Regions from separate parts of the Paracoccus sp. L-17 genome, predicted to be linked through region 1. Evidence: riboswitches for the same ligand, from Rfam matches in the RefSeq annotation. Region 1 holds a riboswitch; the other holds the start of a gene.
What was found. Region 1 has a riboswitch for thiamine pyrophosphate ahead of AC13CR_RS06935 (thiamine ABC transporter substrate-binding protein). Riboswitches for the same ligand answer to the same signal wherever they lie in the genome.

Region 1 (15,143 bases):
GTCGAAGGCCTGCTGATCACGCGCGGATCGAAGGGCGCGGAATATCGCGATATGAAAGCCGGAACGACCATAGTGCAAGAGGCTTTTCCGGTGGCCCCGGTGGACACAACCGCCGCGGGCGACACTTTCGCGGGCTACGTCGCGGCGGCGCTGGATCGCGGCGACGGCATGGCCGAGGCGCTGCGCCTGGCCTCGGCCGCCGCGGCGTTGAAGGTCACCCGGCCGGGCGCGGGCGACGCAATTCCCCAGCTTGCGGAGGTTCTGGATTTTCTCGGCGACGGCGGACGGGCCTTTGCCGGGTCTCAGCCCAGGGCATAGCCCGTGCCGCGCACCGTCCGGACCGGATTGTCGCCGCCATTGACCATCAGCGCCTTGCGCAGGCGGCCGACATGAACGTCGATGGTGCGGGTATCGACGTAGATGTCGCGCCCCCAGACCCGGTCCAGAAGCTGTTCGCGCGTCCAGACGCGGCCCGGCTTTTCCATCAGCGTGGACAGCAGCCGGAATTCGGTCGGACCCAGATGCAGCGGCTGGCCGGCGCGAAAAACCCGGTGTTCGCCCGCATCGAGGATGATATCGGCAAAGCTCAGCCTTTCTCCCATCGTCGCCGGACGGGTGCGGCGCAGCTGGGTGCGCAGGCGCGCCATCAGTTCCACCACCGAGTAGGGCTTGACGACGTAATCATCCGCCCCGGTCTCCAATCCCCGGACGCGGTCGGTTTCCTCGCCGCGGGCCGACAACATGATGATCGGGATGGACCGGGTGCCCGGATCGGCCTTGACCTGACGGCAGACCTCGATGCCCGACACCCTGGGCAACATCCAGTCCAGCACCATCAGATCGGGCTGTTCCTCCTGCACCAGCAACAGCGCGTCCTCGCCATTATCGGCGACGACCACGTCGAATCCCTCGGCTTCGAGGTTGTATTGCAGAACCTCGCGCTGCGCGCCTTCATCCTCGACCACCAGAACACAGGGGGTTTGTCGGCTCATCGGCTCAACCTCCGCTGGTCGCGCCGGCCTGGGCCGGAACGCTGCTGGATTTCGGCCGCGCCTCATCGGGCAATTGCCCGGTCACGAGATAGATCACCTGTTCGGCGATGGAGGTCGCGTGATCGCCCATCCGCTCGGTGTTCTTGGCGATGAAATGCAGGTGCATGCAGGCCGTGATGTTGCGCGGATCCTCCATCATGTGGGTCAGGAATTCGCGAAACAGCGCGTTATACATCTGATCCACCTCCAGATCGCGCTGACGCACATCCTCGGCCAGGTCGGCATCGCGGCGGATATAGCTGTCCAGCGCATCCTGGACCAGCGAATCCACGGCCTGCGCCATCCGCCGCAGGGCCAAGCCCGCGCCGTCGATGGCCGGCATCTGGGACAGGACATGGGTGCGCTTTGCCATGTTCTTGGCATAATCGCCGACCCGTTCCAGCGACGCGCTGATCTTGATGACCGCCAGCACCATGCGCAGATCGGTCGCCGTCGGCGCGCGCAGGGCGATCAGCCGGGCCGCGTCTTCGTTGATCTGTGCTTCCAGCGCGTCGATCGCCTTGTCACGGGCGCGAACCTGTTCGGCCAGTTCCTCGTCGCGGCTTTCCAGCGCGGTGGCGGCGTCGGCGATGGCGCTTTCGACCATCCCGCCCATCTTCACCAGCTGTGCCTGGATCGCTTCGAGATCGCGGTCGAAGGCCGATGAGATATGTCTTTCGCGGTCGATCATGGGATCCTCCTGGGGCGTCAGCCGATGCGACCCGAGATATAGGCCTCGGTCCGCGAATCCTGCGGTTTGGTGAAGATGTCGTCGGTATCGCCATATTCCACCAGATTGCCGAGGTGGAAGAAGGCGGTCTTCTGGCTGACGCGCGCGGCTTGCTGCATCGAATGGGTGACGATCACGACCGAGAATTCCTGCCGCAGCTGGTCGATCAGCTCCTCGACCTGGCCCGTGGCGATCGGATCCAGCGCCGAACAGGGTTCGTCCATCAGCAACACCTCGGGCGATGTCGCGACCGCGCGGGCAATGCACAGGCGCTGCTGTTGGCCACCCGACAGCCCGGTGCCGGGTTCGGAAAGCCGGTCCTTGACCTCGTTCCACAGGGCCGCGCCGCGCAGGCTGCGTTCCACGATCTCGTCCAGTTCGGCGCGGTTGCGCGACAGGCCATGAATGCGCGGCCCGTAAGCCACGTTGTCGTAGATGGATTTGGGAAACGGGTTCGGCTTCTGGAACACCATGCCAACCTTGGCGCGCAATTGCACCGGATCGACGCGACGGTCGTAGATATCCTCGTGGTCCAGCGTGATCCTGCCTTCGACGCGGCAGATCGGGATGGTGTCGTTCATCCGGTTGATGCAGCGCAAAAAGGTCGACTTGCCGCAACCCGAGGGGCCGATGAAGGCCGTCACGGTCTTGTCGAGGATATCGACATCCACGTCCTTGATGGCATGTGTATCGCCGTAAAAGACCTGCACACCCCTGGCCGAAATCTTGTTGTTCAACTGGTTCACTGCACTCTCCGGGCGGTTAGTGTCGTACATATTGTCCTCCTTCGCCCGGATTACCAACGGCGTTCGAACCGGCGGCGCAGCCAGATCGCCAGCAGGTTCATGCACATCAGCAGGACCAGCAGCACGATGATCGCGCCCGAGGCACGCTCGATGAAGGCGGGATCAGCCCGCTGGGTCCAGTTATAGACCTGCACGGGCAGGGCCGAGGCGGGGTCGAACAGACCCTCCGGCGGCGCCGCCGGGAAGTTCTTGACGAAGGCGACCATGCCGATCAGCAGCAGCGGCGCCGTCTCGCCCAGGGCCTGCGCCAGCCCGATGATGGTTCCGGTCAGGATGCCGGGCATGGCCAGCGGCAGGACGTGATGAAAGACCGACTGCATCTTTGACGCCCCCACCCCAAGTGCCGCATCGCGGATCGAGGGCGGCACCGCCTTCAGCGCCGCGCGGGTCGAGATGATGATCGTCGGCAGCGTCATCAGCGTCAGCACGAGGCCGCCGACGATGGGCGCCGATTGCGGCAATCCGGCGAAGTTGATGAAGGCCGCCAGCCCGAGGATGCCGAAGACGATCGACGGCACGGCGGCGAGATTCGAGATATTGACCTCGATCACGTCGGTCCAGCGGTTCCTGGGGGCGAATTCCTCAAGATAGATGCTGGCTCCGACGCCGATGGGCACGGCCAGGAACAGCACCACCAGCATCATGTAGAGCGAACCCAGGATCGCCACGCCCACGCCCGCGGCTTCGGGCCGCTGGTCCGAGGCATCGGGATTGGTCAGGAAATTCCAGTTGAAGCGCGTCACCAGCAGGCCGCGGTCGCGCAACGCCTCGGCCAGTTGGATCTGACGGGGCGAGGTGTTGTTGTCGGCGGCGGCGCTTTCCATGCTGACGCGGCCCTTGAAATAGCCATCCACCCGGCCGTTCACCAGCACGTTCACATCGACCACCTGCCCGATCAGGTCAGGATTGGCCAGCACCCGGTTGCGCAACTGCGCCGACGCCTCTCGTGAAATCAGCCCGTCGATATCCTTCGCGGACAGGTCGGGGATCTGGATGCCGGTATCGGCGATCGCCTGTTCGACCGCCGTGTCCAGAACCGGCCCATAGGTCAGCGTCAGAACCTTTGCCATCTCGCCCGGGTCGCGGTTGCCCTTGGGATCCAGCTTTGCGGCGGGCAGGGCGACCGGGATCGAAAGATAGGTCTGACGAAAGGCGCCGGCACCGCCGGAGATGATCGTGGTCAGCAGAACGACCAGCGCAACCATGGCCACGCCGATGGCGATGGCGCCATAGCGGCGAAACCGTCTCTCGGCGGCGTTGCGGCGGCGGGTGCGGGCATCGGCCACCAGCAACGAGGATCGCGGTCTGGCATCACCGCCTGCGGAGATCGGAAGATCGGTCATTCGTACTGCTCGCGATATTTGCGCACGATATACAATGCGACGATGTTCAACCCCAGCGTGATCACGAACAGGGTCAGGCCGAGGGCAAAGGCGACCAGCGTCTCGGGCGCAGCGAAATCGTTGTCGCCGGTCAGCTGGCTGACGATCTTGACGGTAATCGTCGTCATCGCCTCGAAGGGATTCAGGCTCATTCTGGCCGCGGCACCGGCACCCAGGACCACGATCATCGTCTCTCCGATGGCGCGGGACGCCGCCAACAGGACCGCGCCCACGATTCCCGGAAGGGCGGCGGGCAGGACGACCTGGCGGATGGTCTCGGAGGGTGTGGACCCAAGGCCAAGCGCGCCATCGCGCAGGCTCTGCGGGACGGCGTTGATGATGTCGTCGCTGAGCGAACTGACGAAGGGGATCAGCATGATCCCCATGACCAGTCCCGCCGTCAGCACCGAGGATCCGGAATTGCCAAGGCCCAGCGGCTGGGCGAAATAGTCGCGCAGCATCGGTCCGACCGTGATCAGCGCGAAAAGGCCGTAGACGATGGTGGGGATGCCGGCAAGAACCTCGATCGCGGGCTTGGCGATGGCGCGCACCCGGCGCGTGGCATATTCGGACATGTAGATCGCGGCGAAAAGCCCGATGGGCACCGCGACCAGCAGGGCGATCAGGCTGATATACAGCGTGCCCCACAACAGCGGCAGGAGGCCAAGCCGGGAGTTTCCCTGAAAACGCGGCGTCCATTCGGTGCCGAAGAAGAAGTCGGTCCAGCTGTATTTGCGAAAGAAGCTGCCGGTCTCGAACAGCATCGACAGCACGATCCCCGCCGTGGTCAGGATGGCGATGGTCGAGCACAGGATCAGCAGACCAAGAACGATCGCTTCGACCGTGTTGCGCGCCTTGAAGCCGACGCCGATCCGGCTGACGCCCCAGCCAAGCCCGGCCAGAGAAGCCGCGATGGCAAAAACGCCGACAAGGGTTCCGGCCTCGGCCGTCAGGATACCCGTCATGCGCAGCCCCGCGGCAACGACCAGCACGGCGACAGCCGGGGTCAGGGTCAGCAGCGCGACGCCGGCGCCATGATAGACGGGGCGACTGTGCAGATCGCGGACATCCGGGCCAGCGACCGAGAATGCGCGGCCGCGACCAACCAGATAACCGGCGGCGGCCAGGACTGCTGCGATGAAAAGCGCCCAGGACATCGGCATCGGGATTTCCTCTTGGCGAAGCAAGGAGGGGCGGCGCGAGGCGGACCCGCGTCGCCCGGCGCCCGGTCAGGGCATGTCGATGGTTGTCTGGTTGGCCACGGCGTCCTGCGTCGCGGCCAGTTCAGGATCCGAGACAAGGCCATACTGGGCCAGCGGACCATCCGGACCGGCCAGCGCGTCCGAGACGAAGAACTGGACATAATCCTCCAGCCCCGGAATCGTGCCGATATGCTGTTTCTTGACATAGAAATACAGCGGTCGTGAAACCGGGTATTCGCCAGAGGCGATCGTCTCGGTCGAAGGCGCGACGCCCGACATGGTGCCCACCTTCAGCTTGTCCATGTTGTTTTCGTAGAAGGACAGGCCGAACACGCCGATGCCGTTTGGTGCGCTGTCGATGCGCGACAGCGTCTCGGTGTAGTCGCCGTCGATATCCACGGCGACGCCATCGGTGCGCAGGGTCATGCAGGCCTCTTCGGCCTTGTCGTCGTCGCCCATCTCGGCCTTGAAGACCTCCATCGCGCCGGATTCCCTGCAGCCCGCCAGGATCACCTTTTCCTCGAACACTTCGCGGGTGCCGTGCTTCGTTCCGGGGATGAAGGCCAGGATCTCTTGATCGGGCAGATCGGCGTTCACCTCGGACCAGTTCTTGCTGGTGTTGTCCACCACCTTGCCGTCCCTGACCACCTTTGCCGACAGCGCATTGAACCAATCCGCCGGGCTATAGGCGAAATCGGGGCCCGAGGCGGCATTGGCAAAGACGATCCCGTCATAGCCGATGCGGACCTCCATGATCTCGGTGACGCCGGCGGCCTTGCAGGCCTCTTTCTCGCTGTCCTTGATCGCACGGCTGGCATTGGCGATGTCGATGGTATTCTCGCCCACGCCTTCGCAGAATTTCTTCAGCCCGGCCGAGGAGCCGCCCGATTCCACGACCGGGGTCGGGTAATCCGTGTTCTCGCCAAAGGCTTCGGCGACGATGGTCGCATAGGGCAGGACGGTGGACGAACCGGCGATCTGGATCTGCTCGCGCGCGGCGGCGGCGGTGGCCGAGGCGGCGATCATAGCGATGGCCGAGACGGTGAATTTCACGTTGGTCATGGATCTCTCCTGAGTCGGTCTTCCCCTGTCGGGGCTGCACGTGACCTAGACGCCACAGGTGACGCTAATGCAAAACTTGCATGACGATTTGATGACAAGCGGCATGGCCGCCGGCGATCAGCCGATCGTGCCCCTGACGCCGCCGGTCTGGGCGCGGTCCATCAACAGATGGTCCAGGATCACGCAGGCCGCCATCGCCTCGGCGACGGGCACCGCCCGGATGCCGACGCAGGGATCATGTCGGCCCTTGGTGATCAGGTCTATCTCTTGCCCCTGGCGGTTGATGGTGCGGCGCGGTGTCGTGATCGAGGAAGTCGGCTTGACCGAAAAGCGGACCGTGATGTCCTGCCCGGTGCTGATCCCGCCCAGAATGCCGCCGGCATGGTTGGACAGAAAGCGCGGGCCGTCATTGCCCATGCGGATCTCGTCGGCATTGTCCGTTCCGGTCAGGGCAGCCGCAGCCATGCCTTCGCCGATCTCGACGCCCTTGACGGCGTTGATCGACATCATCGCGGCGGCCAGATCGGTGTCCAGTTTCGCATAGACCGGCGCGCCCAGCCCCGGCGGACAGCCGCGGATCATCACCTCGACCGCCGCACCGACACTGTTCTGATCCTTGCGGACGGTGTCGAGATAATCGCTCCAGGCATCGACGGCCGTCGCGTCGGGCAGGAAGAACGGATTTTCCCTGATGGCGGCGGCGTCGAACCGGCCGCGATCCAGATGCATCGCGCCCATCTGCACCATGTAGCCGATGATCCGCAGATCGGGCAGCAGCTGCGCCAGAACCGCCCGCGCCACGCCGCCCGCCGCCACCCGCGCCGCCGTCTCGCGCGCGCTGGAGCGACCGCCACCGCGATAATCGCGCAGACCGTATTTCTGATGATAGGTGATGTCGGCATGGCCGGGGCGAAAGCTGGTGGCGATCTGACCGTAATCCTTGCTGCGTTGATCGGTATTCTCGATCATCAGCTGGATCGGCGTGCCGGTCGTGCGGCCCTCGAAGGTGCCCGACAGGATACGGACCTGATCGGACTCGCGCCGCTGGGTCGTGTGTTTCGACGTTCCGGGGCGGCGGCGATCCAGGAATTGCTGGATGAAGGTCTCGTCCAGGGCCACGCCGGGGGGCGTGCCGTCCACCGTCGCGCCAAGGGCCGGACCGTGACTTTCGCCCCAGGTGGTGAACCGGAATTCGCGGCCGAAGGTGTTATAGCTCATGCTCGTTCTCCGGTCAGGGCTTTCAGTTCATAGATCAGGTCCAGGGCTTCGCGCGGGCTCAGCGCATCGGGATGGATGTCGCGCAGCCGCGCATCCAGCGGATCGTGCTTCGGCCTCGACGGCGCAGGTGCCGGCGCGGGCGGCACGGCGCGAAACAGCGGCAGTTCCTCGATCAGCGCGGCAGGCCGCGCCGCCCCCTCGCGTTCGCCCGATTCCAGGGCGTCCAGGACCGCGCGCGCGCGGTCCACGACCGAAGCCGGCAACCCCGCCAGCCGCGCCACCTGGACGCCATAGCTGCGGTCGGCCGCACCCTTGCGGACCTCGTGCAGAAAGATCACCTCGCCCTCCCATTCGCGCACAGCGACGGTGGCGTTCTCGACCCCCTCCAGCTTGGCGCTCAGCGCGGTCATCTCGTGGTAGTGGGTCGCGAACAGCGCCCGGCAGCGATTGACCTCGTGCAGATGCTCCATCACCGCCCAGGCGATGGAAAGCCCGTCCCAGGTCGCCGTCCCGCGCCCGATCTCGTCCAGGATCACCAGCGCATGATCGTCGGCCTGATTGAGAATCGCGGCGGTCTCGACCATTTCGACCATGAAGGTGGAACGGCCCCGCGCCAGATCGTCGGCGGCGCCGACACGACTGAAAAGCTGGCTGACCATGCCGATATGGGCATCGCGCGCGGGCACGAAGGCCCCGGCCTGCGCCAGCACGGCGATCAGCGCGTTCTGGCGCAGGAAGGTCGATTTGCCGGCCATGTTGGGCCCGGTCAGCAGCCAGATCGCGGGCGTCTCGGCGGCGGTCAGATCGCAGTCATTGGCGACGAATCCCTCTGTCCTGCGCTTCAGCGCATGTTCCACCACAGGGTGCCGGCCGCCCTCGATCCGAAAGGCGCGGCTGCCATCGACGCGGGGACGCACCCAGCCCTCGCCCGTCGCGATATCGGCGAAGGCGCCGGCAAGGTCGATCTCGGCCAGCGCGCGCGCCGCCTGCCCGATCCGCGGCGCATGATCCAGCACCGCGGCGCGAAGCCCATCGAAGATGCCGCGCTCGATTTCCAGCGCGCGGTCGCGGGCGTTGAGGATGCGCGTCTCCAGTTCCGAAAGCTCGACCGTGGTAAAGCGGATCTGGTTGGCGGTGGTCTGACGGTGGATGAAGGTGTCCGCCATCGCCAGCATCCGGTCGGCATGGGTGGTGGTGGTCTCGATGAAATATCCCAGCACGTTGTTGTGCCTGATCTTCAGGCTTTGCACCCCGGCCCTGGCGGCGTAATCGGCCTGCATCCCGGCGATCACGCCGCGCCCCTCGTCGCGCAGGCGGCGGGTCTGGTCCAGATCGGCGTCGTGACCGGGCGCGACGAAACCGCCATCGCGACCCAGCAGCGGCGGCTCGGCCACCAATGCCTGTTCCAGAAGATGGATCAAATCGTCATGTCCGGCCAGATCGCGTGCGGCGTCGCGCAGGATCGGCGCGACATCGCCGGACAGCCGCGCGGCGATCCGGGCACCCTGGGTCAGGCCGGCACGGATCGCGGCCAGATCGCGCGGTCCGCCCCGGTCCAGCGCCAGACGGGACAGGGCGCGGTCCATGTCGGGCACACGGGCCAGTGCCTCGCGCAGATCGGTCGCGAGGCGCGGATCATCGACCATTTGCGCCACCGCGTCGTGCCGCGCATGGATCAGCGCCAGATCGCGGCTGGGGGCGCTGATGCGGCGTTCCAGCAGCCGCGCCCCCGCCGCCGTGACGGTTCGGTCGATGGCAGCCAGCAGCGATCCCTCGCGCCCGCCCGACAAGGCCTGGGTCAATTCCAGATTGCGCCGGGTCGAGGCGTCGATCTGCATCGCGGCGCCGTGGCGTTCGCGCGCAGGCGGGCGCAACAGCGGCAACCTGCCTTTCTGCGTCATCTCCAGATACTCGACGATCGCCCCCATCGCCGACAGTTCCGCGCGCCCGAAGGTGCCGAATCCGTCCAGCGTCTCGACCCCGTAAAGCGCGCAGAGCCGACGAGCACCCGCGCCGCTGTCGAAGGCGCCGGCGTGACGATCGGTCAGGGCGGCGCCCGATTCCGCCGCCAGATCGCCGAGGCCCGCACCTTCGCAGGCCAGAATTTCACGCGGCGCAAGCCTGGCCAGTTCGGGTCCGAGGCGCGGCAGCGGACATTCCATTACCTGAAACGCGCCGGTCGAGATATCGACCCAGGCCAGTGCGCTGTCCTGGCGTACGGTCGCGAAGGCGGCCAGGAAATTGTGGCGCCGTGCCTCCAGCAGCGATTCCTCGGTCAGGGTACCGGGCGTGACCAGCCGCACCACGTCGCGGGCAACGACCGACTTGGACCCCCGTTTCCTGGCCTCGGCCGGATCTTCCATCTGTTCGGCGATGGCGACGCGGAACCCCTTGCGGATCAGCGTCAGCAGATAGCTTTCGGCGGCATGGACCGGCACCCCGCACATCGGGATGGGCTGGCCCTCATGGGTGCCGCGTTTCGTCAGCGCGATGTCCAGGGCGGCGGCGGCGGCCACGGCGTCGTCGAAGAACATCTCGTAGAAATCGCCCATGCGATAGAACAGAAGCGCGCCGGGATTGGCGTCCCGGATCGCCAGATACTGCGCCATCATCGGTGTGGGCTGATCGCTCATGCCGGTCCTTCGTCTGTCCTTGCCGGCGGTTCTATCCGCTTGCGCCGGGCTGTGGAACCACTACATTCAGACCCACCTCGGGGGGCCATACCGGCTGAGACGCGACGCGCGGACCCGTTGAACCTGATCCGGCTAACACCGGCGGAGGGAAGGTGACGCTGCCCTTTCTTTCGAAACCCCGTCTGAAAGGAGGCAGCGATGAAGAAGACCCTGATCCTCGCCCTGCTGGCCGCGACCCCCGCCGCCGCGCAGGACAAGCCCGTGCTGACCGTCTATGCCGGCGATTACATCGCCAGCGAATGGGGCCCCGGCCCCAGGATCGAAGAAGGGTTCGAGGCGTTCTGCGACTGCGACCTTCGTTTCGTGACCGGCGACATCCTGCCCCGTATTCTGATGGAGGGCGAAAACACCCAGGCCGACATCGTCTTCGGACTGAATACCGATGTCACGGCGCGGGCGCGCGCCTCGGGATTGTTCGCGCCGCATGGGCAGGATACCTCGGCCATGTCGATGCCGGTGGAATGGACCGATGACATCTTCCTGCCCTATAACTGGGGCGAGACGGCCTTTGTCTATGACGAGACGCGGCTGGACAATCCGCCGGCCAGTTTCGAAGACCTGCTGAACGCGCCCGACGATCTGAAGATCGTGATCCAGGATCCGCGCTCTTCCATTTCCGGCCTCGCGCTGCTGCTTTGGGTCAAGGCGGTTTATGGCGATGAGGCGCCCGAGGCATGGGCCCGGCTGGCGCCCAAGGTGCTGACGGTGACCAAGGGCTGGTCGGAAAGCTATGGCATGTTCACCGAGGGTGAGGCCGATATGGTGCTGTCCTACACCACCTCGCCCGCCTATCACATCGAGGCCGAAGACGATACGACCAAGCGCGCCGCGATCTTTCCCGAAGGTCATTATTTCATGGCCGAACTGGCCGCGCAGCTGAAAGGCACCGACCAGCCGGAACTGGCACAGAAATTCATGGACTGGATCCTGACCCCGGATTTTCAGAAGTCGATCCCGCTGGCGAACTGGTCGCTGCCCGCGAAACTGCCCGAGGCCGAATGGCCCAGGGTCATGCGAGAGCTGCCGCGCCCGGAAAAGACCCTGTTCTATTCCGAAGACGAGGCCGAGGCGCTTCGCAAACCGGCGCTGGATGAATGGCTGCGGGCATTCTCGCAATAAGACACCAGTCCGGCGGCGCGGCCGTCGCGGCCGGCCTGGGGACGCTGATCCTGGGCACCCTTGCGGCGGTCGCGTGGCAGGCACGTGGGCTGTCCGGGCTGGGCCCCTGGGATTGGCGGGCGGTCTGGTTCACGATCTGGCAGGCCGCGGTATCGGCGGGCCTGTCGGCGGCGCTGGCCATTCCGGTGGCCCGCGCGCTGGCCAGACGGCGCTTTCCGGGACGATCGGTTCTGGTCACGCTGCTGGGCGCGCCCTTCATCCTGCCCGTGATCGTCGCGATCATGGGACTGATCGCGGTCTTCGGCCGCAACGGCGCCATCAACGAGGGCCTGCGCGCGGCAGGCCTGCCGGAATTCAGTGTCTATGGCTGGCAGGGCATCATCCTGGCCCATGTCTTCTTCAACCTGCCGCTGTCGGTGCGCCTGATCCTGCAGGGCTGGCAGGCCATTCCGGCGGAACGATTTCGTCTGGCCGAAAGCCTGGGCTTCGCGCCCGCCGACATGGCGCGGCATCTGGAACGGCCGATGCTGCGCGGCGTGTTGCCGGGCGTCTGGCTGGCGGTGTTCCTGGTCTGCCTGACCAGCTTCACCGTCGCGCTGGCGCTTGGCGGCGGGCCTTCGGCCACGACCGTGGAACTGGCGATCTATCAGGCCTTCCGCTTTGATTTCGATCTGGGGCGGGCGGCGACGCTGGGTCTGATCCAGATCGGGTTGTCGATCGCGGCGATGACGCTGGCCCGCTGGATCGCCATCCCCGCTGCCTTCGGAACGGGGCTGGACGAGGCACAGGGTCCGCGCGGACCGGCGGGCTGGCGACTGGGCGCGGACGCGCTGTCGATCGCGCTGGCGGCGCTGTTCCTGTTGTGGCCGATCATCGGCGTGACGGTGCAGGGCCTACCTCGCATCCCCGCCCTGCCGCCCGAGGTCTGGGCCGCCGCGCTGCGATCGGTGATCATGGCGCTGGTTTCGGCCGTGCTGGCGCTGGCGCTGTGCCTGACCCTGGCGCTGGCCATCGCGCACGGTCGGGCCGGCTGGATCGAGACGGCCGGGATGCTGCCGATCGTCGCCTCGCCGCTGGTGCTGGGCACGGGGTTGTTCATCCTGCTGCGCGGCTGGGTCGCGCCCGGGGCGATGGCCCTGCCCGTCACCGTCGTCATCAACGCGATCATGGCGCTGCCTTTCGGCCTGCGCGCGCTGATTCCGGCGGCGCAGGCGCTGCGCGACGATTACGGCAGGCTGGGCGATTCGCTGGACATGCAGGGCCTCGCCCGGCTGCGCTATCTCACCCTGCCCCGTCTGGCCCGGCCGCTGGGCTTTGCCGGAGGGCTGGCTGCCGCGCTGGCGATGGGCGATCTTGGCGTCATCACCCTGTTCGCCACCGATCAACCGACCTTGCCGCTGAAACTGTATCAATTGATGAATTCATATCGCATGGCCGATGCCAGCGCCTGCGCGGTGCTGCTGATGGCAATCAGTTTCGCTCTGTTCTGGGCCTTCGACCGCGGAGGCCGCCTTGCTTGAACTTAGCGGGATCCGCATCAGTCGCGGCGATTTCGCCCTGTCGGCCGATCTGTCGGTGCCCGGCGGCGCGCGGGTCGCGATCCTCGGCCCGTCGGGTTCGGGGAAATCCACGCTGCTGTCGCTGATTGGCGGGTTCCTGTCACCCGATCAGGGGCATATCCGCTGGAACGGGCAGAATATCGATGCGCTGCCGCCCGGCCGTCGCCCGGTCTCGTTCCTGTTTCAGGACCAGAACCTGTTTCCCCATCTCAGCGTAGCGCAAAATGTGGGGCTGGGGCTGCGGGCCGATCTGCGGCTTTCGGACGAGCAGCGGGGCCGGGTCACACAAGTGCTGCGCGATGTCGGCCTGCCCGACCTGGCCCAGCGACGCCCCGCCAATCTGTCTGGCGGCCAACAAGGTCGGGTCGCGCTGGCCCGCGTTTTGCTGCGCGCGCGCCCGATCCTGCTGCTGGACGAGCCCTTCTCGGCCCTTGGTCCCGCCCTGAAATCCGATATGCTGCGACTGCTGGACCGGATCGCGACACAGACCGGGGCCACGGTGTTGATGGTGACGCACGATCCGCAGGACGCCCGTCATTTCGCGCCGGCCACAATCGTGATTGACAAGGGTGTCGCCCATCCGCCGGTCGAGACCGGCCCGCTTCTGGACCACCCGCCGCCCGGGTTGAAAGCCTATCTGGGCTGACCCGCGTCGCATCCCGCAGCGCCGATTTTCCTTCGGATGTCGTTCCATCGAAACTTGCAGATTTGAGATCCCTCCGGACATCGAAATGACCGGACCAGGGAATCGCCACGCTCAGGTCTGGTCGCCCAGCGATGCGATTTCCGAAAAATTGGCCGCGAAAAGTCGCAGCATTTACATGTTTTAAAATTCCCAGACGATCCATTTCTTGCATGATAATATAAAAATGGCGTCGCTTCCCAATATTAACGGGAAATTCACGCTCTTTTCACAGCGCCGAACCATTCAGGGTCACGGCATCAATCGGCCGGGGCAAATCATCGCCTCGGACAATGTGAAAAGGAGCAATGACATGCCAACGGGAACCAATGGCAACGACACCCTTCTGGGCACGGCCGCATCGGAATATTTCAACGGACTTGGGGGGAACGACCTGATCCTGACACGCGCGGGCAATGACCGCGCCTATGGCGGTTCGGGCAATGACCGGGTCTATGGCCAGGACGGAAACGACACCGTCGATGGCGGCACCGGAAACGATTATATCCATGGCGGCAACGGCAATGACAGCCTGGTCGGCGGTGGCGGTCGCGACACGATCTATGGCGGCGCCGGAAATGACCGCATCCGTTCCAGCGGACAGGGCGTCTATGACGGACAGGGCGGCAACGATTATATCTACGCCGCCTCCGGCACGCCCGAGACGCTGCGCGGCGGCGCCGGCGTCGACTGGCTGAACACCCGCCATTGGTCGGGCGACTACACCATCGACATGGTGACCGGTGCGACCAATTACGCCGGCGAAAGCTTCACCCAGTTCGAGAACCTCGTCACCGGCGCAGGCGATGACCGGATCACCGGCACGGCGGACGCCAACCGCATCTACACCTATGACGGAAACGATACCGTCGATGGCGGCACCGGAAACGATTATATCCACGGCGGCAACGGCAATGACAGCCTGGTCGGCGGTGGCGGTCGCGACACGATCTATGGCGGCGCCGGAAATGATGTCATCCGTTCCAGCGGCCAAGGCGTCTATGACGGCCAGGGCGGCAACGATATCGTCTATGCCGGACTGGGCACGCCCGAGACGCTGCGCGGCGGCGCAGGAACCGATATGCTGGACACGACCAGTTTCAGCGGCGACTACCGCGTCGACCTGGCCTCGGGTGCGACCAACTATGCCGGCGAAAGCTTCATCCAGTTCGAGAATCTGCGCGCGGGCAGTGGCGACGACACGCTGCTGGGGACCAATGATCGAAACGTCATGCAGGGCGGGAACGGCGATGATCGGATCTCGGGCCGTGACGGCAACGACTCGCTCTATGGGCAGAACGGCGACGATTATCTGGGCGGCGGCAGCGGCAACGACTACATGCGCGGCGGCAACGACAACGACCGGATGAGCGGGCATGGCGGAAATGACCGCATGTATGGCGATGCCGGCAATGACTGGATGGCGGGTCAGGATGGGGACGATTTGCTGAATGGCGGGTTGGGCGATGACACGCTGTCGGGCGGCGCCGGGGACGACGTGTTGATCGGCAGCACCGGGCGCGACGTGATGACGGGGGGCAGCGGCGAGGATGTGTTCCGCTTCTACAGCACCTCGGATTCGCCCTTCGGTGTCAGCACCACCTACGACCGGATCACGGATTTCCAGGGCGCGGGGATCAATTTCACCTTCGCCACGGA
Region 2 (15,143 bases), on a different contig from region 1:
GGACCGTCGCACCCGGCCCGCCGCGCCTTCAGCCCTTTTCGACCAGTTCCAGCACCTCTTCGGCCAATGCCTTGTTCGAGACGCTGTCGCGGACCGCCTGCCGCAGCGCCGAGGACCGCCTGAGGATGCGGCGGAAGTCGGTTTCGTCCAGCAGCAGCAGATTCGTGGGCGTGATCGCGCGCACCTCGGCCCGGCGCGGCTTTCGCGTCAGAACGCCCATCTGGCCGAACATCTCGCCACGTCCCAGGCGGGTGGTCTGACCGGCGACGATCTGTTCGACCGCGCCCGACGAGACGAAATAGACCCGCCGCGACGGGCTGTCCTTGCGCGAGATGACCTTGCCCGCATTGACATAGCGCGAGCGCAGCGACCGCGCCAGACGGCGCAGTTCCGCCTCGTCGAGATCGGCGAAAAGCGGGAACTGCCGTGCCAGTTCTTCCTTGCGCAGTGCCAGATCCAGGCGCGGGCGCCCCTCGGCCTGATGGCGGCGGCGTGCGATGTCGGTCATCAGCGCGGTATGCAGTTCCGATCCGATCAGCCCGTCCTCGCGCATGGCGGCATATTCGCGTTCCTCCAGACGCAGCGCAGTGCGACGGATGAAGCGGCGTTCCAGTTCCTCGGCATAGCCGGGATATTGCAGGCGCAGTCCCTCCAGCGCGGTTTCGACCGCTTCTTGCCGGCGCGACAGCAGTTCATGCAGCAATTCGGCCACGCGGCGGCCGTGGATGCGACGGATACGGCTGTCGAGAAATCGGTGAATATCTCTCAGGATCAGTCGCTTGGCCAGCAATGCCTCGAAACGGTCTGCGGTCATGCGACCCAGCGGGGCGGGAAGGCGCAGCCGGTCGCGCAGGAACGCGGCGATGCGGAAGGGCAGGCCATAGCGGAGGCTGCGCCGCGCCGCCCGCTGATAGCCATGCCGGCCGCCGGTGCGCGCGCCCTCGATCAGCCGGTCGGCGTCGAACAGCATCTTTTCCGACAGCCGGGCGCTGATGGCCCGTTCGCGGAACCGTTCCAGGATCGTCTCGCGTTCATGCGCGGCCAGCGCGATCAGGCCCAGCGTGATGCGGTCGCGGTCGAGGATCTGGGTATTGTCCTCGGCCTCGGCCTGCTCGACGGCGCGGTCCAGCCGCGCGGCGAAACGCTTGGCCTCGGAACGGACGGTCTCGCGCGTCAATTCGTAATTCTCGGCCGTGCTGGCCACCTGTTCGCGCACCGATTGAAGGGCGACGGCGATCACCTGGTTCGACAGCGCCTCGTCCAGCGGCGACAGCCGGTCCAGCCCCAGCCGCCCGATCACCCAACGCAGCGTCGTGCCCTGCACCAGCAGCGTGAACAGCGTGAACCCGGTGGCGAGGATGCCGACCAGGCGCTTGGTCTCGACCGGAACGCGCAGGCTTTCGGTGACGGCCAGCGCCAGCGCCAGCGTGACCGCACCGCGCAACCCGCCCCAAAGGATCGCGATCCGGTAGGGACGCTCCACTGCGGGCGACAGACGCAGCAGCGACAGGATCGGCAGCAATCCGAACAGGATGATCGCGCGGGCAAGAATAGCGGCCAGGATGACGACAAGGATCAGCGCGTAATCGCCCGGTCGCACGTCGTCCAGCAGCCGCGGGATCAACAGCGCGGCCAGGATGAAGATCAGCGCCCCGGCCCAATGCGCCAGCAAATCCCAGACCTCGCGAAGATTGGTCCAGAGGCCGGGCGACAGCCGTGCCGGCCCCATCAGGTTCAGCGTCAGCCCCGCCGCCACGACCGCGACCACGCCCGAGGCGGAAAAGAGCTGCTCGGTCCCGATATAGGCCAGGTAGGGCACCGCGACCGAAACCGAGATCTGGGCCAGTTCGTAGCGTGTGAACCACGCCATCAGGATCAGTGCCGCCCGCGCGGCCAGCCAGCCACCGACAACGCCGCCCGCCATCAGCCAGGGAAAACCGCCGATCGCTTCTGTCAGGCTGGGGTCGGGCAGGCCCATCATCACGAATCCCATGAACAGGCCGAACAGGGCGATGGCGGCGGCGTCGTTCAGCAGGCTTTCGCCCTCGATGATCCGCGCCAGCCGGCGCGGCGCCGACAGCGACCGGAAGATGCCGACCACCGCCGAAGGATCGGTGGTCGACACGATCGCGCCGATCAGCAGGCAGACCACCAGCGGCAGCCCGCTGACCCAGGCCAGCGCGTAGCCGATGGTCAGCGTGGCCACGAAGACCGCCACCACCGCCAGCACCAGGATCGGCACCCAGTCATCGGCCATCCGGCGGACATTCATGCCCAGCGTCGCCTGAAAGATCAGCGTCGGCAGGAAGACATAAAGAAAGACGTTGGACCGGATCGGCAGCGCCAGGATCGATTCCGCCACCGGGTTCAGCGCATCGGTCAGATCGGTGCGCAGCAGGAACAGCGCCGCAGCGCCGATCAGGATGCCGAAAGCCGCCAGAATCACGCTGTAGGGCAGCGAAAGACGCGCCGCCAGCGGCTCGGCCAGGGCGATCAGGATGAACAGTCCCGCAGTGATGGTGGTCAGAACAACGATGTCCATGGGCCTGCGATAACTGGAAAATCGCCGGCAGGGAATATGGCAGGACCCCGCCGGATCGCGCTTTTTCGTGACTGCGCCACCGGCTTGCGCAGCCCGCGCCTGCGCCGGGGGTCCGGGGGACGCGCAGTCCCCCCGGCGGTCGCGGGACGCAGGAAGGCAGGCAACACGGGCAGCCCGGCCGACAAGGTCACTTGCCCCTGCCGCCGGCACGGGCATGATGCGGGCAGATGAGCACGATCCTGCAACAGCGGCTGGCTTTCGCGCCCTGGGCCGATCCGCGCACAAGGCGCCTGCCCGGCACCATTCCCGTGACCGAGGCCGAATGGCTGCTGACCGACGATGCCTTCGCCGCTCAGATGGCGCTGCGCGACGATCTGATCGCCACCCGGCCCGGCCGCGTGCACGCCTTGCACGAAGACGCCCGTCCCGCCGCGGCCGAGCTTTACCGCCGGATCATGCGCCTGCTGCCCGACCGCGGCTATGATTGCGGCCCGGCGGTCCGGCGTCCCGATGGCGTTCTCGTGCTGCCGGATCCGCAGATGCCGCTGATGACGCTGGGCCGGTTTGTCGCCGAGGATCTGTGCCTGATGATCCCCGGCCCGGATGGCCGGCATGTGCTGGGCGGCGCGATCCTGTGTTTTCCTGCGGGCTGGTCCCTGTCGCAGAAATTCATGCGCCCGATGATGCGCATCCATCGCCCCGTCGCGTCCTATACCGAGGATATCGGCCGCCGCGTCCAGCGGCTGCTGGATGGGCTGCGCCCCGGTCCGGGCCTGATGCGCGGCACGGCGCATCATTCCGACGCGCCGCTGCACCACCCCCTGACCGAGGAACAGGACCGCATCCCGCCCGACCCCGCGCCCTTCATCCGGGTCGAGCGGCAATGTCTGTTCCGCCTGCCCGAAACCGGCGCGGTGGTCTTCTCGATCCATACCAGCGTCATCCGCCCCGAGGCGCTGGACCCCGATCAGCGCCGGGCCCTGCGACAATTTCCGATCCGCCACGGCACCTGAAGCCATGCGCCAGATGGGACGCAAGCTTGCGCCGCGCGCCGTTGAAAACCTCCGGCCCGCCGCACAGGTCGAATGGTCAAAGCACAGGACAGGCAGAAAGGACGCCAGATGCCAACCCTTTTCGATCCGCTGACACTCGGGGCCGTGACCTTGAAGAACCGTCTCGTGATGGCGCCGCTGACGCGCGCGCGCGCCGGCGGATCCCGCGTCCCGAATGCGATGATGGCCGAATATTACCGCCAGCGCGCCAGCGCCGGCCTGATCCTGACCGAGGCGACGTCGGTCACGCCGATGGGGGTGGGCTATGCCGATACGCCCGGCATCTGGAGCCAGGAGCAGGTTGAAGGCTGGGCACGGGTGACCCGCGGCGTCCATGCCGAGGGCGGGCTGATCTTTCTGCAATTGTGGCATGTCGGGCGGATCTCGGCGCCGCTGTTCCTGAACGGCAAATTGCCGGTCGCGCCAAGCGCGATCCGGCCCGAGGGCCATGTCAGCCTGGTGCGGCCGCAGCAGGAATATGTCACCCCCCGGGCACTGGAGACGGATGAAATCCCGGCGATCGTCGAAGCCTATCGCCAGGGCGCGCAGAACGCGAGGGCGGCGGGCTTCGACGGGGTCGAGATTCATGGTGCGAACGGTTATCTCATCGACCAGTTCCTGCAAGACAGCACCAACAGGCGGACCGACCGCTATGGCGGAAGCCTTGAAAACCGCACCCGTTTCCTGGAGGACATCGCAGATGCGGCAATCGGGGTCTGGGGCGCGGATCGGGTGGGCCTTCACCTTGCCCCGCGCGCCGATTCGCACGACATGGGCGACAGCGACCGCAGCGCCCTGTTCACCCGCGTCGCCGACCAGATGCGCCAGCGCGGCCTGGCCTTCCTGTGCCTGCGCGAACATCCGGCCGAAGACAGCCTGCTGGACGCCATCAAGGCCGCCTTCGGTGGTCCGATCATCGCCAATGAAGGGCTGACCCGGGACAGCGCCCGCAGCCTTGTGGGCCAGGGCCGCGCCGATGCGGCGGCTTTCGGACGCGATTTCATCGCCACTCCGGACTTGCCGCGCCGGTTCCGCGAGGGACTGCCCCTGAACCCGCAGGATCCCTCGACCTTCTATGCGGGCGGCGAAAAGGGCTATATCGACTATCTCCCGGCGGAAGCCGCAGCGTAACGCGGAAACGGCCGGCGCGAGGCGCCGGCCGCGACGCCCCGGCCTCGGCAGGCGTCATTCATGGGCCGGATCCCGCGCTGCTTGTGTCCTCCGGTCATTGCCGGGCGCGACCGCAGGATTGGCGATCCCGCGGCGGTCGTGGCGGGGGCGACGCCGCCTTGACCGGCGGCAGCCTGATCTGGTCCGATGAGCCTTCGCGCGCGCCGCGATCGGTCCGAGCGAATCGGTTGCGCCCGGCTGCGGTCTGTGATCACTTCAAGCCATCCACAGGGGTGCCCCGTATGGCCGGGGCTGAGATGCGGGCGCGACGCCTGCGGACCCTCAAAGCTGATCTGGGTCATGCCAGCGGAGCAAGGAGGAACGAATGTTCACCGGCGCACAGATTTCCCTTTACCCGATGACGGACAGGTTCATCGACGTCATCACCGATGCGCTGGCCGCGCTTGGGCCCTATCGCGACCGGCTGCGGATCGAAACCGACGATATCTCCACCCTGCTGGTCGGTCCGCCAGAGGTGCTGTTTCCCGCGATCCGCGACCTTTTCGTCGCCGCCGCCGCCACGCGCACCCATGTCGTCCTGCACGCAACCCTGTCGCGCGGCTGCCCGGGCGAGCCCGACGATCCGATGTGCCGCAGCGACGCGATGGACACATCCCGCGAGCCCCTGGCCCTGCGCCAGGCGGCAGCGCAAGAGGCCTTGCGCGACGCCCCCGAAACCGGAGAAACCGCAGCCGCGCAGCTTTCGCTCTATGTCATGGGCGGCGGCGACCACATGGCCGAAATCTATGGCTGCATCGAGTTTCTTCGCGACAGCGGCGTCTTCGATCGCGCAAAGAACTTCTGCACGCGACTCGGGGGCGATGCCGGTCCCGTCTTCGCCGCGCTCGCCCAGGCGTTCTGCCGCTTCGGTCCGCCCGAAGGGCATGTGACCATCGACCTGACCGTGTCGGCCAATAGTCCCTCCGCGGCCTGATCCGATGCCCAAACCCACGATGCGCGAGCGCGTCACGCGCGCGCTGCCCGCGATCCTGTCGGTCGGCACGCTGATCGCGCTGTGGCAGATCCATGTCAGCCTGTCGGGGATCCCGCCGAGCGTCCTGCCATCGCCCGGCCGGGTCGCCGGACAACTGGCGGCGAACCGACAGGTGATCTGGGCGAATACGGTGCCGACGATCCAGGCGACGCTGCTGGGCTTTGCGGTCTCGCTGGGCGCGGCCTTTGCGTTCTCGGTCCTGATCGATTTCGCGCGTCCGCTGCGCCGGGCGCTGTTTCCGGTCTTCATCATCAGCCAGACGCTGCCGCTGGTGGCGATCGCGCCGCTTGTCGTGCTCTGGTTCGGCTTCGGCCTTGGCCCCAAGATCGCGCTGGTCGCGCTGGTCACGTTCTTTCCGATGCTGGTGGCGCTGGTCGATGGCTACGAGGCGACCGAGCCCGAGATCGAGCAGCTTCTGGCGACGATGGGCGCATCGCGGGCGACCATCTTCCGCCGCGCGCGGTTGCCTTCGGCACTGCCCTTTTTCTTCGCCGGTCTGCGCATTTCGATCACCTATGCCGTCGTCGCGGCGATCTTTGCCGAATATGCCGGGGCGGCGCGCGGGCTGGGCATCTACATCCTGAATGCCAAGAACAATTTCCGTCCCGACCTGGTTCTGGCGGCGGTCTTCGTCAGCGCCGCTCTGACGCTGGTCCTGTTCGCGACGACGGTGCTGCTCCAACACCTGTCAATGCCCTGGCGGCAGGTCGAGGAGCAGCGGCCATGAGCCTGCTCGACATCCGCGACGCCGCGGTTCGGCTGGGCGGAACGGCGGTTCTGGACGGCGTGTCGCTGCACGTGGAGCGCGGCGAGTTCGTTTCGATCCTCGGTCCCTCGGGCGCGGGCAAATCGACGCTTTTCAGACTGATGACCGGCGGGCTTGCTCCCGATCGCGGCGAAATTCTGGTCTCCGGGCGCCCGCTGGCAGCGGGTAATAGGCCGTTTGCCTTCATGCCGCAGCGCGATGCGCTGATGCCGTGGCGGCGGATCATCGACAACGTGACGCTGGGGCTGGAAGTGCAGGGCCTGCCACGGCGCGAAGCGCGCGCCCGCGTCGCCCCGCTTTTCGCGCAGTTCGGCCTGGACGGATTCGAACGTCACTGGCCGGCACAGCTTTCGGGCGGGATGCGCCAGCGCGCAGCACTTTTGCGGACCGTCGTGCAGCAGCGGCCGGTGATGCTGCTGGACGAACCCTTCGGCGCGCTCGACGCGCTGACCCGCGCCGGGATGCAGCGATGGGTCGAGGCCCGCTGGCAAGATCACCGGTGGACCACGCTGCTCGTCACCCATGACGTGCGCGAGGCGGTCAGCCTGTCGGATCGCATCTATGTCCTTTCGCGCCGACCCGCCCGTGTTCTGGCGGAATTCGCGGTTCCGCTTGGCCGTCCGCGCCTGGCGCATGGGCTGCCCGCCGCGGCGCTGGCGCTGGAAACCGAAATCCTCAACACCCTTCTCGACCCGCAAGGAGACAAAGATGAGATGCCTCGCATTCGCCCTGACCGCCCTGATCGCCGCGCAACCGCTTGCCGCTGAGCAGGCGGTCAAGGTCGCGCTGGACTGGACGCCCAATACCAACCATGTCGGCCTCTATGTCGCCCAGGCCAAGGGCTGGTACGACGATGCCGGCCTGGACGTCGAAATCCTGCCCTACACCGACACCGCCTCGGGCACATTGCTGGCCAGCGGTGTCGCCGAATTCGGCGTGCTCAGTTCCTGGGGCTTCTACACGCAGCGCGCCGCCGGCGCGGACCTGATGCCGGTCTTCGCCGTCTACCAGCACGAGACCGGGCGCCTGGTCTTCAACGCCGACCGCGACGACATCGACACACCCGCCGACCTTGACGGGCTGACCTATGCCGGTTTCGGCAGCGCCTGGGAAGAGGCGCTGATCACTACGATCATCCGCGCGGCCGGCGGCAAGGGCGAATTCAAGACCGTGACGCTCGGGACCTCGGCCTACGAGGCATTGGCCAGCGGCCGCGCCGATTTCACGCTCGAGGTCGCGACCTGGGAGGGCGTCAACGCCAGACTTCAGGGCCGCGAGCAGCGCGCCTTCCGCTATGCCGATTACGGGGTTCCCGACCAGCAGACCACCTTCATCGGCAGCCGTGGCGAATGGCTGGAGGCGAACCCCGAAACGGCAAAAGCGTTCCTGGCCGCCACCCGCCGCGGCTATGCCTTTGCCGCCGAGAACCCCGAGGCCGCCGCCGAGATCCTGATCGGGGCGACCGAAGGAATGCTTGGCAATCCCGAGCTGATCCGCGCCTCGATGCAGGCGATCGTCGATGGCGGCTATCTGACGGACGAGAACGGGCAGGTCGGCACGATTCAGCCGGACCGGATCGAGGCCGTCGGCAGCTTCCTGGTCGACGCCGGGATCCTGCGCGACGAAGCCGGCGATGTCCTGACCGAAAAGCCCGATTTCTCGACCTGGTTCACGAACGAATACCTCGACCGTTAGCAACGTGGCGCGCCCCTGCCGCAGGATTCTAGAGGATGGCCGACAAGGCATCGGGGTTCAGCAGCTCGATCCGCTGTCGCGCCGTCCTCAGGATGTCCCGCCGCGCAAGTTTCGTCATCGTGCGGCTTACGATCTCGCGGTTGGCGCCGATGCTGGCCGCGATCTCGGCATGGGTGGGGGCATGGTCCAGGACACCGCCGGTCTCCAGCTGGCCGCGTTCGACCGCCAGGGCGATGAGGTACGAGACGACACGTTGCTCGACCGTGAAGCTGGTCAGTTCCATATTGCGTGCGGTCAGCGCGCGCACGCGCGACACGAGATCCGTGACCACGCGGTGCCGGACCAAAGCCACGGTTTCGAACAGCGACAGGAAGCATTTTTGCGGCATCACCAGAACCCGCGTCGGCGCCCGCGCCACGACCGCAAGCGACCGATCGCCGTCATCGAGCGCCGCCAATTCGCCGAGATAGGATCCGGTGGAAAACCGTGAAAAGATGATCTCGCGCCCCTCGGGCGTCCAGTAAACCGCCAAGAGCGCGCCCGACAGCAGGAAATAGACGTCGCGCGACATGTCCTGCTGGTTGAACAGCACTTCCCAGCCAGCCAGCGATCTTTCCTGGAACTGCACGTCGATACCGGCCAGATCGGCCGCCCTGACGCCCGCCAGAAGGGGCAGGTCGAACGACAACAGGCCGGTCATTGTGACAGAAGAACTTTGGCGCGACCCAGTTCGGGCAGGACCGCATCCCTGGGAAAGGCATTCAGCGCCGCGGCGAGGCCCTGATCGTCCGGCACATCATGGCATGACAGATCCAGCGTCGCGCGCAGGCTCCAAAGTGCCGCCCCCTGCCGGGTCGCGGTATCCAGCGCCAGCTTCATCGCGGCCTCGGCCTCGCCCGGGTGATTGTCGCTGCGGCAAATGCCGGAATGGATGCGAAGGATTTCGGGATACCAGCAATGCAGCCCGCTTTCCCGCGCCTCGACCACCGCTGCCGAGGAAACGTGATAGGCCTCGGTCACGCGGCCTGCCGCTGCCAGACGCTCGGCATAGCAGGCCGAGAAATAGGGCAGACCCACCCTGGCACCGATCGCGCGCTGCAATTCGATATTGGCCTTGAACGCGGCAAGGCCGGGTTCATCCAGGCTTTGCGACGGATCCATGATGAAACTCCACGTCGCGCCGGTGACCTGCCAGAACACGGCCCCCTGTTCGTCGGCCAGCGCCATGCCCCTGCGCAGCCGCGCCAGCGCCTCGGGTTGTCGGCCGCCGTAGAACAGCGGCACCGCGCCCCAGATCAAGGCGTATGGCAGCATCGCCGGAATCGACAATTCGGCCTGATGCGCGTCGGTTTCCGCCACCAGCCTTTCGACCGCGTCGATCTGGCCCGAAATCGCCCGTGCCGGCGCTTCGAACATCTGCGCGGCCGCAAAGATATCCATGCCGTAACGCGCGATCATGCCCGCATGATCCGCGATCCGATAAAGGTCCCGTATCCTTTCGATCTGGCGAAACTGCGTGCGGAAGTCGCCCTGGTAGAAACATCCGCAATTGCGGGTGGCCAGCGCGGCCAGTCGCACTTCGTCGCCTCCGGCGCCCGCCGGCATGCTTTGGGCCAGGTCCGCCAGCAGGGCGTCGAAAGCGTCAGCCCGGGACTTGTCGCCGGCAATGATCGCATGGGAGAAGCTTCCGAACAGCGCCGCCGCGCTGTTAGGCCCCAGCGAGCCGGACGAAAGGGCAATCCTGTGGACCGCCCCGAAGGCGTCGCGAACGGGCTCTGCGGTGAACCCCTGCGCCTGCATCAGAACCGAGCCGCGCGCCGTCTGGCAGGCAATCGCCATTTCCGCGCGGGCCGAGGCATCGTCCAGATCGTCGCAGAGCGCCAGCGCCGTGCCGGCATGTCCTTCGGCATCGGCAAAGGCACCCTGCAGCAGCCCGATCCGGCTGGCCGCGAGATAGGACCGGATGGCCGGGCCGATCTGACGCGCCTTTCGCTGATGTCGGGCCAGCAATGCCGGGTCGCGGGATATTCGATCGACATGGCTGGACTGAAGGATTTCCGCAATGCGCCGGTGCAGCGCCTCGCGATTGCTGCGCAGGACCGAATGATAGGCCGCCTGCGCCAGAAGGGCGTGGGCAAATTCCCATTCAGCCGCGGACCGCTGCATGACGACCCCAGCCGCCCGGGCGTGTTCCAGCGCGAAGACCGGATCGGCGCCGGTCGGATCGAGGGCGCGAAGCAGATCGACCGCGAAGATGCGGCCGATCGCCGAGGCGCGCTGCAGGATCGGCTTCGCAGGGCCGGTATCGTCGATCCGGGCGGCCAGCAGATCCATCAGGGTGTCGGGAACCGTCTCCTCGACCCGACCGATCTTGAGCGCCCGCTTGGCCAATTGGTCCAGATAGAGCGGAATCCCCCCCGCCTGCTCGACCAGGCTGGCGGCATTGACGCCGTCCTGCGCGCCCAGCGACGCCAGCATCCGATGGGCATCGCCCTGCGACAGAGGATGCAGCGAGAGCGTCTCGAATACCAGCCCCGAAAGATGCTTGCCCAGCTTGGAATCCTCGCGGCTGGTGAGGATCAGACGGAACCGGGATCGTTCGGGACTGCGCAGAATGTGCTGCAATACGCCGAAACTGGCGATGTCGAACCAGTGCAGATCCTCGAAGATCACCATCCCGTCGCGCTGGACGCTTTGCAGGGCACGCCAGAGCCCGGCTTCGATCCGGGCCTTCAGCGCGAGATTGGACAATTCCGTCAGAAGCGCCGCGCCTTCGGGCAGACCCATGATCAGGGCCAGGCTCATCCGATCGGCCTTGGACAGGTCCGGAAAGCCTTGCGTGATCTCGGCAAAGTCGGGTGTCAACGATTTCAGCCGCCACGAGATCCAGTCCTTGAACGGCTGATAGCTGGAGCCGCTCTTGATCCCTTCGGCCTGAATCGTGGTGGCGATGCCGGCCCGCTGCGCCATGTGCTGCGCCACGGCGGTCTTGCCGATCCCCGCCTGCCCGACGATCAGCACCGGCATCCGGGCGGCCTCGATCGCGGCGCATTCCTTCGCGCGCCCGACCAGGTCGGCCGTTCCCGGCGCCACGTCGCGATGGGGGGCGATCTGTGGCACGAACAGCATCTGCGGCTGTGCGAAACCCTTCAGGATCTGATTTGGCACCGGCGTCAGGGTGAACTGGCCGCGCAACATCATCCTGGTGCCTTCAGCGATCATCACGCCGCCGGGTGCGGCCAGTTCCTGCACCCGCTGGGCAAGGGTCGTCACCGTCCCGGTGATCCGCGGCCAGGCCTCGCGCGTCATGTCGGGGCGCACCGCGACCTCTCCGGTGGCGACGCCGGCGCGCAGCGTGAATCCGCCCTGCCCCGCCTTATCCTGCGCCAGTTCCGTCACCGCGCGCAGCGCCGCATCCACCGCTTTCGAGGCCGCCAGTTCATCCGCGCGCGACAGGCCGAACACCGCCACGATTCCGTCGCCCAGATATTCGGTCACCTCGCCGCCATTGATCTCGACGATCTCGCCGCAGCGCCGGTAATATTCCTCGAGCCAGTCCTGCAAATCTTCCGCATCGGAGGTGCTTGCGACTTCGCTGAACCCGACCAGATCCAGAAAGACCGCCGTGACCTGCTTCCGCTCGCCCTCGGGGCGGGTCACGATCCGGGACATTGCGGCTCCTCTCGACCCTTGCCGCTGACGCTACGGCAATTTCGTTCTTTCCCCTTCTAGTTGAGCTATCCTGCTGTTGTCCAACGGATTCGACAGGGTCCAGCTGGTCCAGATCCGGAATGCGCCGGGCAATTTATGCAAACCGTTCTCTTGCACCGCGCCCATGGCAAGGGGCTGCGCGGTCATGCTGCCCTGGGGAATATTGGCCAATGCGGCATCCGTCACGTCGATCCGCGCGCTGACGCCGGCGACATAGGCCGAGGTCAGATTGAAATCGAAGGACGAGAATTGCCAGCGGCTGAACTTGCCTTCCGACACCACGATCTGCTCGGCAAGTGATTGCACCAGGCCGCAATCGGGCGAATGCGTCAGCGGCCGCGCGAAATCCTTCTGCTGGTAGCGGCCCGACCAGATCGGGCGCCCATCGGTGGCGGCGACCGAGTAGTGACCATTGCCCATCTGCAACCGGCCCATCCGCTTGTTGTAGCCATACCACCATATCCCGGCCAGCCGCGCCCAATTGTTGGTGAGGTAGAGATTGGGCAGATAGCTGAACACGCCCTCATGCCCCTCGACCTGCACGAAATTGATCGCGATGATCGCCTCGCAGTAGTTGCGATAGCCCATGATCTTGGGAAGGATCGAGGCCCGCACGCCGACCTGCTGATTGGCCAGGATCGCGACCGGGTGCTGACCCTCGGGCGTCAGCGTCTGGGGATGAAGGCTCATTCCGTCGGGCAGAACCGCCTCGAGCGCGCGGGCATCGACGGCATGAAAGCTGAACCAGCCGTCGATCCGGCCGGTGCCATAGACCGGCGTCAGCGGCCAGGGCGCGGACTGGGCATAGGGGCTGGACAGTTTCGTGGCATCCGTCGGTCCCGCATCGGGGGCAAGATCACCCTCGCCGACGATCTTAAAGTCGGCCCCGGTCAATCCGCGCGCGGCCATCAACCCAGAGATGGTCGCGGCCTCGACGCAGCCGGCATTGATCCCGCAGCGTGTCCAGTCGCCGGCCAGATAGAGGTTTTCAAAGCCCGATCCATCGGGTGGCAGGCGATACTGGACCGTGTTCGGCACGGACAGCACATAGCGTTCCGAACCGTAGAAGTTCTGCCGGAAATATTGTCCGGCAAACTTGTCATCGGGGGTCCGGGCGCCGTCGGCATAAAGAATCGAGGCGTCGAATTTGCCGGCCTTTCCCGCCCCGGGCCAGAGCCGGGTCAGCTCCGCATCGGCCCAGTTTCGCACCGCATCGGGCCAGCGGTCGGGACCGGTGCCCGCATCCTGCGCCGGACTGCAAAAATAGGCGATGGCGGTTGGCCCATCCGCCGGCCAGTCCTCTCGCGTCAGCAGATCGGACATGTCGGCCCAAGTATCGAGCGGCTCGGCGAAACTGGTGATCACCGTTCTCAGATCGCCCTGGTCGCCGGAATTATACGCTGCGACCAGTGCGTTCCAGCCCAGTTCCTCGGGCGTTTTGGTGCACCAGAACTGCGCGGCCTGCGTTGCCACGGTGGGCAGGTTCTTCAACATCGCATTCCAGCGGGTCGAGGCCGCGGCCAGTTCCGGCGTCAGATAATGCAGCGATCCCAGCGACGCGCCCAGAATCACCAGATCGAAATCCCGTCCCTGCTCCAGGCGATAGGCGCGCCCCGACGGCACCGATTTCTCGGATTCGAAATCGACGCCCTCGGCCTTCAGCGCCGCCCCGTCCCTGAGCTGGCTCCAGTCAGGTTCCGAGGGCCAGCAGGGCAAGCCCCTGACATCGACCAGCGGCTCGTAGTCGCCCGACAGGACCTCGGCCTGTTCGACCATGTCGATGGCGACGATGGCGTTCCCGTCCGGCGCAAGGGCAAGGTTGGTGGCGGCATTGAAGTATCTGAACCGCACCCCGCGCGATTTCAGCACCTGATAATAGGGCGCGAAGACCGTGTCCCCCATCCCGGCCTGCATCTTGTAGAACAGCGCGCCCTTGTAGGTGAAGGCCAGGCGCAGCAGGCCCCTTATGGCGGTGCCCGCGCCGACCTCGCGATCGTCTGTCACGCCGCCGGGATAGCCGAAAACATAATCGTAGCAGCCCCGGAACACGGCGGAATAGACGGCCTCGCGGCTGGCCCCGCATTGCAACAGCCAGGTGCTGATTTCCTGATCGTCGATCGCGTCGAAGCCCTTGCGAAACAGGCCGTTGTCGATGGCACCGCGACAAAAGGCCAGCGACAGGCTGACCAGATAGCCGATCCGGCGCGCCGTGTCGCCGCCACCCAGATCGGCGGTCGCGTGCCAGATCTGGGCGTGACGGACCAGCGCCGCGAGATACAGCGTCTGCGAGGTGGTGTGGTCAAAGGCATTGTCACGCAGCGTGGCCGCATAGGAACGAAGGTGATGCAGCGGCGAGGCCGCCGCAAGCGGCAGGGCCCTGCGAGCGAATTCGGCCTGGAACCGCGCCGGAATTTCCTGCGGCGCGGCGCCGACACGGCCATCCAGAAAACCCGCGACGGCCTGCAGCAGGGCCTTGAAGTAGCCGAAGGGCGTTGGCAACAGCCCTCCCTCGCCGGGTTGGCCGGCGATTTCGGGAAAGTCGATGCGCCAGGGCCGCAGCGACCGGGTGCCGTCGGCCTGTGTCTCCTCATCGGCCAGAAGGAAATGGTTCAGTCCCCTGAACGCCTTGTCCAGCGTGCCCAGCGGCGCATCGGGGCTGCGCAGGCCGGTCCGGTTCAGGGTCTCGTAGCAATCGCGCATCAGTCGAAAACCGTTGTCGTAGAAACCGGCCCAGATATGCAGGCCGTGTTCCTCGATCCGCTGCCCCCTGGCGGCATTGCGCCCGCTGGCCCCCTTGCCGCCCAGCCGCCAGCCAATCTGGTAGAACGTGATCTGGTATCGGTCCTGCCAGTCGGGCAACTGGGTGATGGCATAGGCGGCCGTCACGGCGCCTACACCCCCGCCGATGATCGCGATCTTCCGGGGCTCGGTCTGCATGATCTCTCCTCGCCGAAACTGTCGTCAGCCGATGGGAACACGAAAAGCGCTAGGCGGGAAACTGAATCACGCCGCCGATGACATGCGCGGTCTGGTCGATCAGCGGCACGGTACCGGATGGCGGTGCCGCGCCAAGGGTGACGGTCAGCTCCGTCCCGGTCGATTGCATGTCCAGAACCCGGTAGTCGCGACCATCCACCCCCAGCGAGACGATCTTTCCCAGGCTCAGCTGCGCCGCCTGGTCCGTCGTCACCTGGCCGGCCAGCGCGTCCAGAT

Region 2: another riboswitch for thiamine pyrophosphate. It lies ahead of AC13CR_RS18595 (YkoF family thiamine/hydroxymethylpyrimidine-binding protein); the one in region 1 lies ahead of AC13CR_RS06935 (thiamine ABC transporter substrate-binding protein).

The regions. Positions count from the first base shown of each region.
Region 1 is NZ_JBSXNM010000032.1:138,445-153,587, forward strand. It holds gene AC13CR_RS06890 (PfkB family carbohydrate kinase) at 1-318, shown strand, start outside; gene phoB (phosphate regulon transcriptional regulator PhoB) at 303-992, opposite strand; gene phoU (phosphate signaling complex protein PhoU) at 997-1,722, opposite strand; gene pstB (phosphate ABC transporter ATP-binding protein PstB) at 1,740-2,537, opposite strand; gene pstA (phosphate ABC transporter permease PstA) at 2,558-3,910, opposite strand; gene pstC (phosphate ABC transporter permease subunit PstC) at 3,907-5,112, opposite strand; gene AC13CR_RS06920 (substrate-binding domain-containing protein) at 5,179-6,213, opposite strand; gene aroC (chorismate synthase) at 6,331-7,431, opposite strand; gene mutS (DNA mismatch repair protein MutS) at 7,428-10,064, opposite strand; TPP riboswitch at 10,133-10,231, shown strand; gene AC13CR_RS06935 (thiamine ABC transporter substrate-binding protein) at 10,263-11,243, shown strand; gene AC13CR_RS06940 (thiamine/thiamine pyrophosphate ABC transporter permease ThiP) at 11,219-12,763, shown strand; gene AC13CR_RS06945 (thiamine ABC transporter ATP-binding protein) at 12,756-13,448, shown strand; gene AC13CR_RS06950 (calcium-binding protein) at 13,798-15,143, shown strand, end outside.
Region 2 is NZ_JBSXNM010000046.1:342,162-357,304, forward strand. It holds gene AC13CR_RS18580 (cation:proton antiporter) at 29-2,542, opposite strand; gene AC13CR_RS18585 (heme-dependent oxidative N-demethylase family protein) at 2,770-3,555, shown strand; gene AC13CR_RS18590 (alkene reductase) at 3,664-4,725, shown strand; TPP riboswitch at 4,984-5,097, shown strand; gene AC13CR_RS18595 (YkoF family thiamine/hydroxymethylpyrimidine-binding protein) at 5,090-5,698, shown strand; gene AC13CR_RS18600 (ABC transporter permease) at 5,703-6,485, shown strand; gene AC13CR_RS18605 (ABC transporter ATP-binding protein) at 6,482-7,291, shown strand; gene AC13CR_RS18610 (ABC transporter substrate-binding protein) at 7,233-8,219, shown strand; gene AC13CR_RS18615 (Crp/Fnr family transcriptional regulator) at 8,248-8,919, opposite strand; gene AC13CR_RS18620 (ATP-binding protein) at 8,916-11,891, opposite strand; gene AC13CR_RS18625 (NAD(P)-binding protein) at 11,922-14,867, opposite strand; gene AC13CR_RS18630 (hypothetical protein) at 14,917-15,143, opposite strand, start outside.